DNA from 3 places in the Streptomyces sp. NPDC006140 genome. Region 2 is predicted to be linked to each of the others. Evidence: riboswitches for the same ligand, from Rfam matches in the RefSeq annotation. Region 2 holds a riboswitch; each other region holds the start of a gene.
The links. A riboswitch is a leader RNA that binds a small molecule or an ion and turns the genes downstream of it on or off. The one in region 2 is predicted to bind cyclic di-AMP.
Positions count from the first base shown of each region.

Region 1: it holds a riboswitch for cyclic di-AMP, as region 2 does, so the genes downstream of both, ABZ386_RS06015 (C40 family peptidase) here and ABZ386_RS25630 (hypothetical protein) in region 2, are expected to answer to the same signal.
Region 3: it holds a riboswitch for cyclic di-AMP, as region 2 does, so the genes downstream of both, ABZ386_RS27005 (LysM peptidoglycan-binding domain-containing protein) here and ABZ386_RS25630 (hypothetical protein) in region 2, are expected to answer to the same signal.

Region 1 is NZ_JBEXTS010000002.1:167,232-172,801, reverse strand. It holds gene ABZ386_RS06025 (ATP-dependent Clp protease proteolytic subunit) at 1-425, shown strand, start outside; gene ABZ386_RS06020 (hypothetical protein) at 433-741, shown strand; cyclic di-AMP (ydaO/yuaA leader) riboswitch at 1,100-1,312, shown strand; gene ABZ386_RS06015 (C40 family peptidase) at 1,316-1,789, shown strand; gene ABZ386_RS06010 (DUF6328 family protein) at 1,870-2,514, shown strand; gene ABZ386_RS06005 (ATP-binding protein) at 2,596-3,054, opposite strand; gene ABZ386_RS06000 (helix-turn-helix transcriptional regulator) at 3,267-4,127, shown strand; gene ABZ386_RS05995 (DUF397 domain-containing protein) at 4,138-4,368, shown strand; gene ABZ386_RS05990 (8-amino-7-oxononanoate synthase) at 4,435-5,562, opposite strand.
Region 2 is NZ_JBEXTS010000010.1:229,068-234,637, forward strand. It holds gene ABZ386_RS25620 (zinc-binding dehydrogenase) at 1-774, shown strand, start outside; gene ABZ386_RS25625 (aminoglycoside phosphotransferase family protein) at 964-1,860, shown strand; cyclic di-AMP (ydaO/yuaA leader) riboswitch at 2,292-2,473, shown strand; gene ABZ386_RS25630 (hypothetical protein) at 2,479-2,715, shown strand; tRNA gene ABZ386_RS25635 (tRNA-Thr) at 2,811-2,884, opposite strand; gene ABZ386_RS25640 (DUF3224 domain-containing protein) at 2,971-3,393, opposite strand; gene ABZ386_RS25645 (WYL domain-containing protein) at 3,510-4,478, shown strand; gene ugpC (sn-glycerol-3-phosphate ABC transporter ATP-binding protein UgpC) at 4,687-5,570, shown strand, end outside.
Region 3 is NZ_JBEXTS010000011.1:147,019-152,588, forward strand. It holds gene ABZ386_RS26990 (glycosyltransferase) at 1-1,188, opposite strand, end outside; gene ABZ386_RS26995 (GNAT family N-acetyltransferase) at 1,253-2,314, opposite strand; gene ABZ386_RS27000 (HAD family hydrolase) at 2,510-3,358, shown strand; gene ABZ386_RS27005 (LysM peptidoglycan-binding domain-containing protein) at 3,322-4,104, opposite strand; cyclic di-AMP (ydaO/yuaA leader) riboswitch at 4,108-4,286, opposite strand; gene ABZ386_RS27010 (polyprenyl synthetase family protein) at 4,751-5,570, shown strand, end outside.

The DNA of each region.
Region 1 (5,570 bases), on a different contig from region 2:
ACTCCCCCGGCGGCTCCTTCCACGCAATGACGGCCATCTACGACACGATGCGCTACGTCACCTGTGACGTGGAGACGATCTGCCTCGGCCAGGCCGGCGCGGCCGCCTCGGTGCTGCTGTCCGCGGGCACGCCCGGCAAGCGATCCGTGCTCCCCGGCGCGCGTCTGGTGATCCATCAGCCGTCGCTGCCCGAACCGGTCCACGGCCAGGCCAGCGATCTGGCGATCCAGGCCGACGAGTTGACGCGCATCCGGACGCGCATGGAGGAGCTGCTCGCGCGGCACACGGGCCGCACCCCGGAGCAGGTCGGCGCGGACATCGAGCGGGACAAGATCCTCACCGCCCAGGAGGCGGTGGAGTACGGCCTGGTGGACCGGGTCCTCCCCAACCGCGAGGCCATCCTGGCCACGCCGACCGGGCGGTGAGGCTCCGGTGCTGCCGCCCGAACTGCCGCCGCTGCCCGCGCTGACGCGCGCCGAGGCGGAGTTGATCGACCGTTACCTCGACGTCGTCGACCTGCTCGGCCGGATCAATCCGGCGCTGCACGGCGACACCTACCGCGGGCTGCGTGCCGCCCAGGCCCTGGTCGGCAAGGCGACCGCGCTGCGTGACGCGTTGACCCTGATGCACCAGCGGGGCGAGACGGAACTGCACGCCGGCACGCTGGCCCGGGCCCTGCGCGTGCTGGACGGTGAGCGGCGCACGGCCAGGCTCACGCTGCCGCCCGAGTCCGTCAGCTGACGCGGCTCGGACGGCCGTTGACGCGGATCCGACGGCCCGGGCGCCCGTTCTGCCGACGGAGCGTCCCGGGCCTGAGTCGAAACGGACCGAACGACGTACCCCTGTTCGGAGTAGACAGGGATCCTTTTTCTGGACCCCCTCAGTTGCGCAACGCGCGTAGCCGTGGGGCGGAATGGGACATTCCATGCCTGGTCCGAAGGTCCGCGGAGCAGTAGACGGTGGCTCGAACACAGACGTGTCCACCCGAACGGGTGAGTGGTGAGTAACAACACAAATCCCCGGTTCCGTTGGGATTTCGGGTCAAGCATGAGTCAAGATCCCTGTCTGACGACAAGCCCCCGCCACAGCGGCGGGGCGATCCGGGCGGACGCCGAGTCCTGCCGCCGCCCGGATGACCGGTCGACAGAAGTGGATCGGCAGGAGTGGAGGACCCAAGCACGACGGGTCGCCGGGACGGTCACGCCATGACCGGGTCCGAGCAGCCCTTGGGGTGAAGCCGCGTCAGCGGCCGGGCAACTTCGCCAGCCCGAATCCGACAGGTCATCCTTCACAGGCGGCTGACGAAGGGTTGCGCATGACTGCGCTCAATCGTGTCCCGTCGCTCATGGCCCGGGCCGGAACGGCCTCGGCCCTCACCATCGCCGCGGTGGGCGGCTCGATCGTGGCCCCCGGCTTCTCCTCGGAGGCCGCGGCAGCCACACCTGCGACGAAGGCACTCCAGATCGCGGCCTCGAAGAAGGGCTCGCCCTACAAGTACGGCGCCACCGGGCCGCACCGGTTCGACTGCTCCGGGCTCACGCTGTACTCGTTCAAGAAGGCCGGCAAGAAACTGCCCCGCACGGCCGCCCAGCAGTACAACAAGACCCGCCACATCTCCGCCAAGAACCGCAAGGCGGGGGACCTGGTGTTCTTCCACTCGGGCAAGAGCGTGTACCACGTCGGTATCTACGCGGGTAAGAACAAGCTCTGGCACGCCCCGAAGACCGGGGACGTGGTGCGGCTGCAGAAGATCTGGACCAAGAGCGTCTGGTACGGGCGCGTGAAGTAGCCGCCCGGCGTGCGGCGGCGTCCTGACGCGCCGCCGCACGCCGGAGCGTGATACGGGCTCACGTGGTTACCCGTCCCCCCATGGCCGAGCACCGTCCCTGCACCGCACGCAACGAGACGCCGCTGCAGCGCGCCGACCGCAACTTCGTCGAGCTGCTCCAGGAACTCCGCGTCACCCAGACGGGCGTACAGATCCTCTTCGCCTTCCTGCTGTCGCTCGCCTTCACCTCGCGCTTCGAGGACCTCGACACGGTCCAGCGCGTCACCTACGTCATCACGCTGCTGCTGGCGGTCCTGGCCGCGGCGCTGTTCACCGCGCCGGCCGCGCTGCACCGCTCGCTCTTCCAGCAGGGCGCCAAGCCGCGCATCGTGCAAGTCTCCTCGCGCCTGGCCACCACCGGCCTGGTCGTGCTCGTGTTCGCGTTCAGCGGTTCCGTGCTGCTGGTGGTCGATGTGACGACCGGCCGGGCCGGCGGCATCGCCGCGAGCGTGGCGACCTTCCTGGTCTGCGTCGGCCTGTGGGGGCTGCTCCCCCGGCTGGTGCGGCGGGCGGGCCTGCGTGACGAGACGGCCGGGACGGCGGAGGAACCGGCCTCACCCCGGTCGGGAACCGTCAGGGTTCCGGCGCAGCTGCGGGACACCGTCAGGCAGCCGTCGGCGCTGCGGGGAACGGCACCGCTTCGGGGAACGGCACCGCGTCGGGAGGCGTCGGCGCGACGCCGGTGACACGGGCGGTGGCGGCCGGCGCGCAGGGGGCCGGGCCGGTGCTTCGGTGCCCGAGACGCCCGGGGATGCGCCGCTGTGACGTTACGGCTCCTGCTGTCCCGCCGCCGTCACCGGCTGGGCCGGGACCGTCCAGGGGAGTTCGACGGAGATGGTCTTGCCGCCCTCACGGGTGGGGCGGACGCGGAGCCTGCCGCCGTACTCCGCGGTCAGCCAGCGGATGATGGCCAGGCCGCGGCCGTTGTCCTGCTGGACGGCGGCCGGGAGCCGTCTGGGCAAGCGCGGGTGGCTGTCCGTGACACCGACGCGCAGGTGCTCGTCACGGTCGAGCTCGACGTCCACCGTGAACGTGGGCGACTGTCCGAAGGTGTGCTGGACGGCGTTGGTGGCGAGTTCGGAGATGATGAGCCGGATGGTGTCGGACACTTCCGTGTCCGCCGGCAGGCCCCACTCCGCCAGCGTGCCCACCACGTAGGCGCGCGCTGCGGAGACCGAGGCGGGATCGCTCGGCAGAGTGACGGAGGCTTCCAAATGGTCTGCCATGGCGACGTCGTCCCTTTCCCACGGGACCGCAGGCCGACACGGAGCGGAAGGTTCGAGTACGGTCCCGGACTGGTGCTTCGTCGCCAGACTGCCACCAGAACACCCATGAAGGACGGCGATCCACCAAGATATGCATATATCTGTCGCTCAAAGCGGTGAACTCTGCGACGCGAGACCGTATTTGGGTGGCTCGGAAGGAGTAAGGAGGAGCCATGCAGCACGGTCCCGCGGTGCGCCGGCGGAAACTGGGCGCCGAACTGCGTGCGCTGCGCACCTCGGCGGGGCTCACCAGCGGTGAGGCGGCCCGGCTGGTGGGCTGGCACCAGTCGAAGGTCAGCCGGATCGAGACGGGCACGAGTGGGGTGAAACCGGCCGATGTGCGGTTACTCCTCGACGCCTACGGTGTGGCAGACTCCCAACTTCGCGAGTTGCTCATGGTGTTGGCGGGGTCCGAGGACAGCGACGGCCGGCACCACTGGTGGCACGCCTACCGCGGGGTGCTGCCGCCGACCTATCGGGATTTCATCAGCCTGGAGTCCCAGGCCAGCGCGATGCGCACCCTGGAGACCACCGTCGTCCCGGGCCTGCTCCAGACGCCCGAGTACGCGCGTGCGGTGACGAGGGCCGCGGTGGAGGGGCTGTCGGAGGACCGGCTCGACACACTCGTCGAAGTGCGGCTGGCCAGGCAGGACGTGCTGCGCGCGGATCCGCCGCTGGAGCTGAGCGCCGTGCTGGACGAGGCGGTGCTGCGTCGCGAGGTGGGCGGGCCCGGGGTCATGGCCCGGCAGCTGGAACGCCTGGTCGAGGCGGCGCGGCTGCCCCAAGTACGGCTCCAGGTGCTGCCGTTCGCCGCCGGGGCGCACATCGGTGTCACCGGCCCTTTCGTTGTCTTCTCATTTTCGAGCACTTCTGATCTGGATGTGGTTGTTCTCGACCACTTGACGAGTAGCCTCTATCTCGAACGGAAAGAAGACCTCCGGGCCTACACGGAGGCCTTCAACGCCCTTCAGATCCACGCCCTTTCGCCCGAGGACTCGTTGGATTTCATCGCCGGGACAGCCGCCGGCGCGTAAGGAGGCACCAATGCGTGCACTGCCTCGTCATGTCCCCTCAAGCATCGAACTGCACGGTGTGCGGTGGCTGCGCAGCAGCTACAGCACCGGCGCGAACAACTGCGTCGAGACCGCGTGTCCGGACACTCCTCCCTGGGCCGGACTCCTCGCCGTGCGCGACTCCAAGGCCCCGGCCGGGCCCGCGCTGCTCTTCTCCCCGAGGAGCTGGGCGGAGTTCACGGCCGCGGTGGACCGTATGTGAACCCCGGTAGGTGAACCCCGTCCGATCAGCCCGCCATCGTGCGACGCACGGCCGTGTCACGCCGACTCATGGTCGCGTCTCGCCGATCAGCCGTACAGCGCGTTCGATCTGCTGACCGGTCAGGTCCGCGCGGGCGGTCAGCCTGAGCCGTGAGATGCCGTCCGGCACGGAAGGAGGACGGAAACAGCCCACGGCCAGGCCCGCCGCGCGGCACTGGGCCGCCCAGCGCACGGCGTCCTCGGGAGAGGGCGCCCGCACCGAGACCACCGCGGCGTCCGGACGCACCGCTTCCAGACCCGCGGCGGTCAGGCCCGCGTACAGCTCGCCCGCCACCGCGCGGGCCCGCGCCGCCCGCTCCGGCTCGCGGCGCAGCAGGCGCAGGGCCGCGAGGGCCGCCCCCGCCGCGGCGGGGGCGAGTCCCGTGTCGAAGATGAACGTCCGTGCCGCGTTGACCAGGTGGTCGACGACCCGGGCCGGGCCGAGGACGGCCCCGCCCTGGCTGCCGAGCGACTTGGACAGCGTGAGCGTCACGACGACATCGTCGGCGCCCGCGAGTCCCGCCGCGTGCGGGGCGCCGCGGCCGCCGTCGCCGAGGACGCCCAGGCCGTGGGCGTCGTCGACGACCAGTCCGGCGCCGTGCTCCCGGCAGGCCTCGGCGAGCGCGGCGAGCGGGGCCGCGTCGCCGTCGACCGAGAAGACCGTGTCGGACACGGCGATCGCCGGGCCGTCATGGCCCGCCAGCGCCTTGCGCACGGCCTCCGGCTCGGCGTGCGCCACGACCTGGGTCGTGCCGCGGGCCAGCCGGCAGCCGTCGATGAGCGAGGCGTGGTTGCCCGCGTCGGAGACGATCAGCGAGCCGTGCGGGGCCAGCGCGGTGACCGCCGCGAGGTTGGCCGCGTAACCGGAGGAGAAGACCAGGGCCGCCTCCGCACCGCAGAAATCGGCCAGTTCCCGTTCCAGTTCCGCGTGCAGTTCGGTGCTGCCGGTGACGAGCCGGGAGCCCGTCGAGCCGCCGCCCCAGGTCGTCGCGGCGCGGGCCGCGCCCTCGGTGACCTCGGGGTGGCGGGCGAGGCCCAGATAGTCGTTGCTCGCCAGGTCGAGGAGCGGCGAGGCGGCCGGACGGGGGCGCAGGGTCCGTACGAGTCCGGCGCGGCGGCGCAGCCGCGCCTGCTCGTCGATCCAGCCGAACGCCATGGGTGGTC
Region 2 (5,570 bases):
GGGGTCGTCGAGTCCCTGGGCGAGGGCGTCGCCGACCGGTGGCTCGGCAAGCGGGTCGTCGCCCACCTCGGCTTCGCCCCCGGCGGTTACGCCGAACTGACCGTCACCGGCGTCGAACGCCTGCACGAGATCCCGGAGAACCTCGACTTCGCCGAGGCCGTCGCCATGATCGGCACGGGCCGTACGACGATGGGGATCCTGCAGTTCGCCGACCTCGGCCCCGACTCGGTCGCGATCGTCCCGGCCGCCGCCGGCGGCATCGGCACCCTCCTCGTGCAGTACGCCAAGAACGCCGGCGCCACCGTCGTCGGTCTCGCGGGCGGGCCGGAGAAGGTCGCCCGCGTCCAGGCCAACGGCGCCGATCTCGCCGTCGACTACACGGACCCCGCCTGGCCCGCGAAGGTCCGCGCCCACCTCGGCGGCCGGACCGCCACCGTCGTCTTCGACGGCGTGGGCGGCGACGCGGCCCGCGAGGCCGTCGCCCTCCTGGGCCCGGGCGGCAGGCACATCGTCTTCGGCTGGTCCGGCGAGGGCCTCCACGACGGCGAGCCCTACCTCGTCGACGGCGTCTCCGAGCAGGTCCTCGGCCCCGTCATGCTCCAGAAGGCCGGCGGCCCCGACCCCGTCCGCATCCTCGAACTGCGCGCCCTCACCGAGGCCGCCGCGGGCCGCCTCACCCCGGCCGTCCACCGCTTCCCCCTCGCCGACGCCGCGGTCGCGCACCGCGCGCTGGAGACCCGGGGGACGACGGGCAAGGTGGTCCTGGAGCCCTGACGCGCAGTCCTCGGGCCCTGACGCGCAGTCCCGGAACCCTGACGCACAGCCCTGGAACCCTGACGCACGCCGCCCGCCCGGCGCCCTCGGCACCCGGCGGGGCGGTCGGGCGACTCCCCCGCCACGCCGCTTCACCGGCCGGGCAAATTCACATGACCCACCCGGCACACCCCCACTACCGTGCCGAAAGTGATCGACATTCCCCGTGAACTGGCGGCATCACAGGAGAAGTTCAACGGCGAGGCCGGCCGCGCCTTCATCGCCGGACTGCCCGACCTGACGGCCGGCTTCCTCGACCGCTGGGAGCTGGCACCCGACGGACCGCCCATGCACGGCGTCTCCGCCCTGGTCCTCCCGGTCGTCCGCCGCGACGGCACCACCGCGGTCCTCAAACTCCAGCTCCTCGACGAGGAGAGCGAAGGCGAACCGGTCGCCCTGCGGGCCTGGGACGGCGACGGAGCCGTCCGCCTCCTCGACCACGACGAGCCCACCGGCACCATGCTGCTGGAGCGTCTCGACGAGACCCGGATGCTGTCCCACGTCCCGGACCCCCACCAGGCCGTCGTCACCATCGCCGAACTCCTCGCCCACCTCACCTCCTTCCCCGCCCCGCCCGGCCTGCGGCGCCTCGGCGACATCGCCCGCGCCATGCTCGACCAGACCCCGTGGGCGCTGCCCCGCATCCCCGACCCCGAGGCCCGCGCCCTGATCGCGGACTGCGCGGCCGCCGTCCGCGAGGTCGTGGACGAACCGGGCGACCGCCTCCTCCACTGGGACCTGCACGACGAGAACGTGCTGTCCTCCGACCGCGCCCCCTGGCTCGCCATCGACCCCAAGCCCCTGGCAGGCGACCCCGGCTTCGAACTCTGGCCGGCCCTCGACAACCGCTACGACCCCGACGACATCCTCTGGCGCTTCGACGCCATGACCGACATCCTCACCCTGGACCGCCCCCGAGCCCGGGCCTGGACCCTCGGCCGCCTCCTCCAGAACGCCCTGTGGGAGATCGAGGACGGCCGCCCCCTGGATGACGACCAGCTGGAAATCGCACGGCGGCTGAGGAAACCCAGGTCGGGAAAGATCTGACCTGGACAACGCAAGGGCCCCCGGGGGGCTCTCACGCCGGAGCACGACTCCTTGGGCGCAAACATGCGCCCGGCGCCGCCTCAGGTCGTCATGAACACCAGCCCGGAGCGGACATCAAGCACGTGTGCGAGTCGTTCATCTGATGTTCCGTCAATCGACAGCAGGCCGATCGACGCCGAGCGGAGCCCTCCAGATGATGTACCGGGCCCTCGTCAAACGGGACTGATCAAGGACTCCAAAAATGCGCCAACTAGCCTCTGAGCAGCGGTGATCCCACTGACGGTCACCCGTATGGAGGGCTGGTGACCAAGCCCACAAATGCCCGTCTGAGTTGGGATATTCGGCGTGGCCTGAGTCACGATCTCTTTGACGACAAGCCCCCGTTACAGACGACGGGGCGGTCCGGGCGTAAGCCGAGTCCTGCCGGCGTCCGGATGTCACAGTTGCATCCATGGAGCGGCAGGAGTGGAGGACCCGAGCAAGACGGGTCGCCGGCCCCGACCACGCCATGGCCGACCGAGCAGCCCTTGGGGTGAAGCCGCATCAGCGGCCGGACAACTTCGCCAGTCCGAATCCGACAGGTCATCCTTCACAGGCGACTGACGAAGGCAGCGAGCCATGACGGCAACGCACGACGGTCCGCAGCTCTCTGGGCCCGGGGACAAGCCCCCGAGGAACAAGCTGCACGACGCCCGGGTCGCAGTCCTCCTTGCGATCATCGGTGGTGGTGCTGCGGGCATCGCCCACAGGGTGATGGAGGAAGCCTCCTACTACGAGGCTATGACCACCGCTGGAGGGGTGACCCTCGGACTTCTCGTCGTGATCTTCGTGGTGATGACCTACATCTGGTCCTGATCACGCACACGGACAGGTCAGGAAACGTCCGAGTCGCCACATCCACTGACGACAAAACCCCAGGTCAGAACACATCTGACCTGGGGTTCCAGCAGAGCCCCCTGTCGGATTCGAACCGACGACCTACGCATTACAAGTGCGTTGCTCTGGCCAGCTGAGCTAAGGAGGCGCGCGTACTACGACGCCGTACGCGAGGCGGCACCACTGTACACAGAGCCCGTTACCCCGAGCCACGAAGTTCCGGTCCGCCCGGTCTCATCCCAGCTCGTACTCGAACCGGTACGCCACCGCCGCCTCCCCCTGCCGCGCGGTGAAGCCGCCCTTCCCCTTCAGCCCGGACAGCTCCCCACTGCCCGAGCCCTCCACCACCTCGAAGGCGCAGTGCACGGTTCCGTCCTCGCCGAACCACCCGCGTTCCTCGACGGCGAAGCTCCCCTCCCGCCCGTCGAGGCGGCCGGTGAGCAGCTCCATGCCGGCGAAGGAGCCGGTCTTGGGGGTGGTGTAGACGATGGTGTACTCGCAGATCGTCCCGGCCGCCTCGATGCCGCCGCTGAACGTGTTGCGGACCGAGGCGTGGGCGAGCCGGGGGTGCGTGTCCTCGCCCGGGCCGAGCGCGCGTTCCTGCCAGTCGGCGAAAGTGAAGTGACCCGTGGTGGCGGTGGTACGGGAGCCGGGCATGGGCGGTCCTCTCGTCAGGGGCCCGGGCGGGCCGTGAAGGCGTCTGGGACCCAGCCTGATCCGCGTACCTGACATCTCCTGTCAGGTACGCCCCCGGACACCGCACAATGGCCCCCATGCGCGCCGACCGGCTCCTCTCCCTGCTCCTGCTGCTCCAGAACCGCGGGCGCATGACCGCGCTCGAGCTGGCCGCCGAGCTGGAGGTGTCGGTGCGGACGGTCTACCGGGACGTCGAGGCGCTGGGCGCGGCGGGTGTGCCGGTCTGTGCCGACCGGGGGCCCGAGGGCGGCTACCGGCTGGTCGACGGGTACCGGACGCGGCTGACCGGCCTGACCGACGCCGAGGCCGGGTCGCTGTTCCTCGCCGGGATGCCCGGCCCCGCGCGGGACCTGGGGCTCGGCGCGGTACTGGCCAGCGCCCAGCTGAAGGTGCAGGCCGCCCTGCCCGCGGAGCTCGCCGGGCAGGCGCGCCGGGTCAAGGAGCGGTTCCACCTGGACGCGCCGGCCTGGTTCCGGGAGGCCGACCCGGTGCCGTGCCTGGAGGCGGTCGCGGCGGCCGTGTGGGAGCAGCGGGCGCTGCGCGTGCACTACCGGCGGTGGCGCGGCGAGGTGCACCGGGAGGTGCGGCCGCTGGGGCTCGTCCTGAAGGGCGGCATCTGGTACCTGGTCGCCCTGGCGGAGGAGGCCGTCCGGACGTACCGGGTGTCGCGCGTGCTGGCCGTCGAGGACACCGGGGAGACCTTCGACCGTCCGGCCGGGTTCGATCTGGCCGCCTACTGGGAGGAGTCGTCCCGGCGCCTGGAGGCCGCCCTCCGGCAGGACGTCGCCCGGTTGCGGATCTCCCCCCGGGCGCGGCGGCTGCTGCCGATGCAGTTCGGGGCGGCGGGCGTACGGGCCCTGGAGAGCGCCGGCCCGCCGGACGGGGACGGCTGGGTGGAGGTGGAGCTGACCGTGGAGGCCGAGGCCGTGGCGGTCGGTGATCTGCTCCGGCTGGGCGCGGAGGCGGAGGTGCTCGGACCGCCCGGGCTGCGGCGGGCGGTCGCCCGGGCGGTGGCCGTGCTGGCGGGCCGGTACGAGCGGGCATGACCGCCGTCGTCACGGAAGGCCCGGCCGCCGCTTCGAAAATTTCCGCGAAGTTCACAGGCCCGGAACTACTGACAGACGTGTGAACGCCAGGTACCGTCCTGAGCCAGTTCACACGCGTGGACTACACCACAACGGAACACCGTCGTGGCACCGCCTTCCTACTCGGATCGTCCGGCACGTTCCTGCCGGTAGAAGGGGTTCACTCACCATGGCCACTGTGCAGTTCGACAAGGCGACCCGGATCTACCCGGGTTCCACCAAGCCCGCTGTTGACGCGCTCGACATCGACATCGAGGACGGCGAGTTCCTCGTCCTCGTCGGCCCGTCCGGCTGCGGCAAGTCCACCTCGCTCCGCATGCTCGCGGGGCTCGAGGACGTCAACGCCGGCGCCATCCGCATCGGCGACCGCGACGTCACCCACCTGCCGCCGAAGGACCGGGACATCGCCATGGTGTTCCAGAACTACGCGCTGTACCCGCACATGACCGTCGCCGACAACATGGGCTTCGCGCTCAAGATCGCCGGCGTCAACAAGGCGGAGATCCGGCAGAAGGTCGAGGAGGCCGCGAAGATCCTCGACCTCACCGAGTACCTGGACCGCAAGCCGAAGGCCCTCTCCGGCGGTCAGCGCCAGCGTGTCGCCATGGGCCGCGCCATCGTGCGTGAGCCGCAGGTGTTCCTCATGGACGAGCCGCTGTCCAACCTGGACGCCAAGCTCCGTGTGTCGACCCGTACGCAGATCGCGTCGCTGCAGCGCCGCCTCGGCATCACCACCGTCTACGTCACGCACGACCAGGTCGAGGCCATGACGATGGGCGACCGCGTGGCGGTCCTCAAGGACGGTCTGCTCCAGCAGATCGACACCCCGCGCAACATGTACGACAAGCCCGCCAACCTCTTCGTGGCCGGCTTCATCGGCTCCCCGGCCATGAACCTGGTCGAGGTGCCGGTCACCGACGGCGGCGTGAAGTTCGGCAACTCGGTCGTGCCGGTGCAACGTGACGCGCTCGCCGCCACCAGCGACAAGACCGTCACGGTCGGTGTCCGCCCCGAGCACTTCGACGTGGCCGGCCCGGAGGCCGAGCTGGGTCT
Region 3 (5,570 bases), on a different contig from region 2:
CCGCGGCCAGGGATGCGTCCGCACGTCGTGATCGCCCGGCATGCCCCCGCCGCCCGTCCCCTCCGTCTCGCGCACGGCGGTCAGCGCGCGGGCGTGGACGAGGCCGCGGGGCAGCCTCGCGAGGAACGCCGGCAGCAGCGCGGGCCGGTTCACCAGCACCGCGGTGAGATACGCCGTGAGCCCGGCGCCGTAGCCGTACGCCTGCGTCTCCAGGTCCCGCCAGGTCTCCCGGTGGTGGTGCCACACCAGGGCGTACGGCGTGTACCGCAGCCGGTGCCCGTCGGCCAGGACGCGGACGAAGCCGTAGAGGTCGTCGCCGCCCCGGGCGGCCGTCCCGGCACCGGTGGCCGGGTCGAAACCGCCGACGGAGCGCAGGACCCGCGTACGGAACGCCATGTTGGCACCCGAGCCGAACCGCCCCGCCGTGAACGGGAACAGCGGCTCGTCGACCGGCGGGTGCGCCGGGTCGTACGTCCTTGGAGTGAAGCCTTTCGCGAAGCCGCCGTGGCTCTCCAGCAGCACCTGGGCCGGGGTCGTCAGCCGCGCGGGCAGGATCAGCCCGGTGCTGCACCCGAGTCCGGCGTCGGCGGCGAAGGGCGCGGTCAGCTCGGTCAGCCAGCGCGGGTCGGCGACCACGTCGTCGTCGGTGAAGGCGACCACCTCGCCCGCCACGGCCGCGAGGCCGGTGTTGTGGGCGACCGCCAGACCGGGCACCGGCTCGCACACGTACCGCACGCGCTCGGCGTACTTCCGCTCGACCAGCTGCCGCGTCTCGCCCGTCACGGGCGCGTTGTCGACGACGACGATCTCGAACCGCGGATGGTCCTGCGCCAGCAGCGAGTCCAGCGCGCGGGCGAGCTGCCCCGCGCGCTCCCGGGTGGCGACGACGACACTCGTGAACGGCGGCTCCCCGGGGCCCTCGACCGCACCCGGCGGGCACTCCGCCCGCGCCCGCGCCGCGAGCACCGCCCTGGCGTCCGCCCCCTCCGGCACCCGCCCGAGCAGCGTGCCCACGGGCCGGCCCTGCCGTCTGACCAGCACGAACACCTCCCCGTGCGTCACCGGCGGGCTGCCCGGACCCGGTCTGAGCACCGCCTCGTCACCGTCGAGGTCCAGCTCCGCGACCTGCACCGCCCCGATGTCCAGGAAGCGCCGTATCTCCTCCTGCGCACGCGCCGAACGGGCCATGCGCCCTCCCCCCTCGTCGTCAGGTACGAACTGTGCCGGGTAGCGACTTCGGCTTCGGTTTCCTCTAGGCACCGCGCAGCCGAGCCGCGCCCTTCAGGGTCCGCGCCGCCAGCGCCGCGAGCCGCGGCCGGCCGCGGACGAAGCTGTGCGCGCGGCGCGCCGGCTCGCGGCTCAGCCAGTGCAGCGCCGCGCCCGCCCCCGGCCGGGTCGCCGCGCCCTCGTACACGGGCCGTTCGCCCGTCTTCAGCGCCTCCTTGTACTCGGCGGCGCCCCGCCCCAGATCGAGCAGGCCGATGCCCTCGGCGGCCGCCGCCTCGGCCATGCGCAGGTGCAGCACCAGACCCGGCGAGTACCTCGCGAACTCCGGGTCGTACGCCGGGAACCAGCAGGCCAGCACCGACGCCGACCGCAGCCCGAAGTGCGCGGCGACGGGCCGGTCGCCGGCGTACAGCACGGACAGGGTGCCGCCGCACTCCGGCGCCCGGGTCCGGGCCAGCTGCCCGACGAGCCGCGTGATCCACTCCTGGGCGAACCGGTCGCGGCGGCCCGTCCGGCGGTACTGCGCGGACTTCCACTCCATGAGCGTGCGCAGCGCGGCCGGGTCGCGCTCGTCGAACACGAACCGCACCTCGCCGACCTGCCGGCCCAGCCTGCGCTCCTTGGCCAGGGTGGTCTTCAGGAACTTCGGCGACTGGGCGCGCAGCGCCGACTCGTACGTCTCGTAGCCCTTCTCCACGTCGATGACGTAACCGGCGTGCTCCTCCGCCGCGTACCGGACGAACAGCCGCTGCTCGGCCTCCAGGTTGTCGAAGGCGAAGCTCGACAGCGCGCAGGCCCGCAGCAGTTCACCGGTCTCCAGCGCCAGACCCGGCCGCAGGATCGCCCCCTGGACGTCCGAGACGCCGAGTCCGATCGCCCGGCCCTGCCCCAACGGCCCGCGCTCGTACGGCAGGAACCCGGCGGGCTCCCGCCCCTCGTACACGACCGCGACCCGGGCCTGCGGCCTCACCCGGCCGACGGCGTCGGTGAACTCCGGTTCCATGAAAGGGTTGCGCGGTGCCTCCGAGGCGGCGCGCAGTGCGCGCCAGCGCTCCTTTTCCCCTTCGCCGAGCTCCCCGGGCCCCATCACGTGAATGCGCCCACTGCTCAACCTGACCCCCCGATCAAGTCCCCCCTGGACACTTGGAAGGTACCGCCCGAGACGGCCCCGACGGTAGGTAGCGGACCATGTTGTTGCCAACTGGTGCAGAGGCCTTCAACCGGGCAATCGGCGTGCGCCGTGCGATGAAACGAAAGGGCGCGCTGTCCGTATTCTCTGATCATGGCCGCACCCATCGCATATTCACTCATCGCCACCGACCTGGACGGGACGCTGCTGCGCGGCGACGACACCCTGTCCGACCGGTCCCTCGCCGCGCTCGCGCGGGTGGCGGACGCCGGTGCCCAGCACCTCGTGGTGACGGGCCGGCCGGCGCCGAGAGTGCGGCCGCTCCTGGACGACCTGCGCTGCACGGGGCTCGCGGTGTGCGGGCAGGGCGCGCAGGTGTACGACGCCGGCGCGGACCGGCTGCTGTGGTCCATCACCCTGGACCGGGAGCTGGCGGAGACCGCCCTCGGCAAGATCGAGGCGGAGGTGGGGCAGGTGTACGCGGCGGTCGACCAGGACGGGGTCGACGGGCTCACGCTGATCGAGCCGGGCTATCTCATGCCGCATCCGACCCTGCCCGCGGTACGGGTCGACCGGCGCGACGAGCTGTGGGACGAGCCCATCAGCAAGGTGCTGCTGCGCCACCCCTACCTGACGGACGACGAGCTGGCGGCGACGGCCCGCTCGGTGGTCGGCTCACTGGCGACGGTGACGATGTCGGGGCCCGGCACGGTCGAGCTCCAGCCGTGCGGTGTCACCAAGGCGACGGGCCTGGCGCTGGCCGCCGATCACCTGGGGCTGCGGCCGGCGGACACCATCGCCTTCGGTGACATGCCCAACGACATCCCGATGTTCGACTGGGCCGCCCACGGCGTCGCGATGGCCAACGCCCATCCCGAACTCAAGGCCGTGGCCGACGAGGTCACCCTGTCGAACGAGGACGACGGCATCGCCGTCGTCCTCGAGCGACTGCTGGGCGGGTCGGCTCAGTACGGGCCGAAGACGTTGTCGATCGAGCCGTAGCGGTCGGCCGCGTAGTTGCAGGCCGCCGTGATGTTGGCGACCGGGTCGTACGGGTCGTAGGGGGTGCCGGGCACGTGGTAGGCGGCGAAGGTCGGGTCGATGACCTGGAGCAGGCCCTTGGAGGGCGTGCCCTTGGCGGCGTTGGAGTCCCAGTTGTTGATCGCCTGGGGGTTGCCGGACGACTCGCGCATGATGTTGCGGTAGATGCCGTCGTACGACCCCGGGATGCCCCGCTGGGCCATGATGTCCAGCGCCTCGCGGATCCAGCCGTCGAGGTTGTTCGCGTAGGTCTTCGCGGCGGCCGGGGTGGCCTTGGTGACGCCGTCGGCCGGCTCGGCCGGGGCGGAGGACTGCGTCGCCTTCTTCTGGGTGGCGGCCTTCGGCCCGGCGGCCGCCTTCGCCGTCTTCACCTTCAGCTTCAGGCCCGGGTGGATCAGCCTCGGGTCGTCGCCGACGGCGGCGCGGTTGTCCTTGTAGAGCTGCTTCCAGCCGCCCGAGACGTCGTACTTGTCCGCGATGCGGTAGAGCGTGTCGCCCTTGGTCACGGTGTACGTGAGGGACTTGGCGGGCTGGGCCGCCTGGGGTGCGGTCTGGGCGGCGGGGGCGCTCTGGGCCGGCTGGGCGGCGCTGGCCTGCGTCGCGCCGAGCAGCGGGAGGGTCAGGGCCGCTCCGCCGGTGCCGGCGGCGACGACACCTCGGGTGAGCGGGCTGGTTCTGGGGCGACGGTGCTTACCTCGTCCGGGCATGGCGATGTTCCTCTCCGGCGCCTGCGAGGTGAGCTGTCGGGTTCGGGCCGGGAGGTGCCCGGCCGCGTACGGCGCTGTGCTGCCGTGCGCGGCTTCACCCCGAGCCGTTCCTTGTCATGGACCGGCGACTTACCTGGGTCCCCCGCTCCTGCCCTGCGTGAGTGAGTCGGTGTGTGTGGGGAGTCCGGGCGGCGGCAGGATTCGGCGTCCGCCGGACAAGCCCGGAACGTATGCGAGAGCACATGCCGGGAACAAGCACCGGCGTCACATATCGACTCCGGTGACCTTGATCGGGGGGATATGAGGCGCTTGATCCTTTGCGGGAGCCAAGGCTCAACTTGCTTTCCGCGGATGGGGGTACGGGACGGTGTCGGGGTGTGGCCGCCGAGGGGGCGAAGTGATTCAACTCACTGATCGCGACCCGGGGCGCAATGCCCCGCAAGGGGAATTTGCTTCTCTATTACGGCAAATCGCATATGAGCGGTTACTTCCGGGAAAGTCGATAAATGTCTGCTGCCGCCCGGCCTGTAACCATGGGCGCTGGAGGTGATCGAAACGTGACCGGATACGCTGACTCGAGTGATGGCAGCGACCTATCGACAATCCGTTTGATCACCGGCAGACACCAGCAGACAGGAGACCCCTCGTGACCGACGTCGGGCCGTTCGGGCTGAGCGTGCGGGACCAGGCTCTGGAAGCCGATGTCCAGGCCGGGTTGGCGGCTGTCGAGGAAGGCTTGCTCGAGGCCACCAAGAGCGAGGTGCCCTTCATCACGGAGGCCGCCCAGCATCTGGTGCGGGCCGGCGGCAAGCGGTTCCGGCCGCTGCTCGTGATGCTCTCCGCCCAGTTCGGTGACCGGTACGCGCCCGGGATCGTGCCCTCGGCCGTCGTCGTGGAGCTGACCCACCTCGCCACGCTGTACCACGACGACGTGATGGACGAGGCCGCCGTGCGCCGCGGCGTCGCGAGCGCGAACGCCCGCTGGGGCAACTCCGTCGCGGTCCTCACCGGCGACTTCCTCTTCGCCCGCGCCTCGCACATCCTGGCCGACCTCGGTCCCGAGGCCGTGCGCGTGCAGGCCGAGGCGTTCGAGCGGCTGGTGACCGGGCAGATCCTGGAGACGGCCGGTCCGCAGGACGGCCGGGACCCGGTCGAGCACTACCTGGACGTGCTGGGCGGCAAGACGGGCTCGCTGGTGGCGGTCTCCTGCCGGTTCGGCGCGATGATGTCCGGCGCCGACGAGACGGTCGTGGACGTCCTGACCCAGTACGGCGAGCGGCTCGGCGTCGCCTTCCAGCTCGCGGACGACGTCCTGGACATCGCCTCCGACTCCCACGAGTCCGGCAAGACCCCCGGCACCGACCTGCGCGAGGGCATCCCCACGCTCCCCGTGCTGCGGCTGCGCGAGCGGGCCGCCCGGCTCGGGCTCGCCGAGGACATCGCCCTGTGCGAGCTGCTGGACTCCG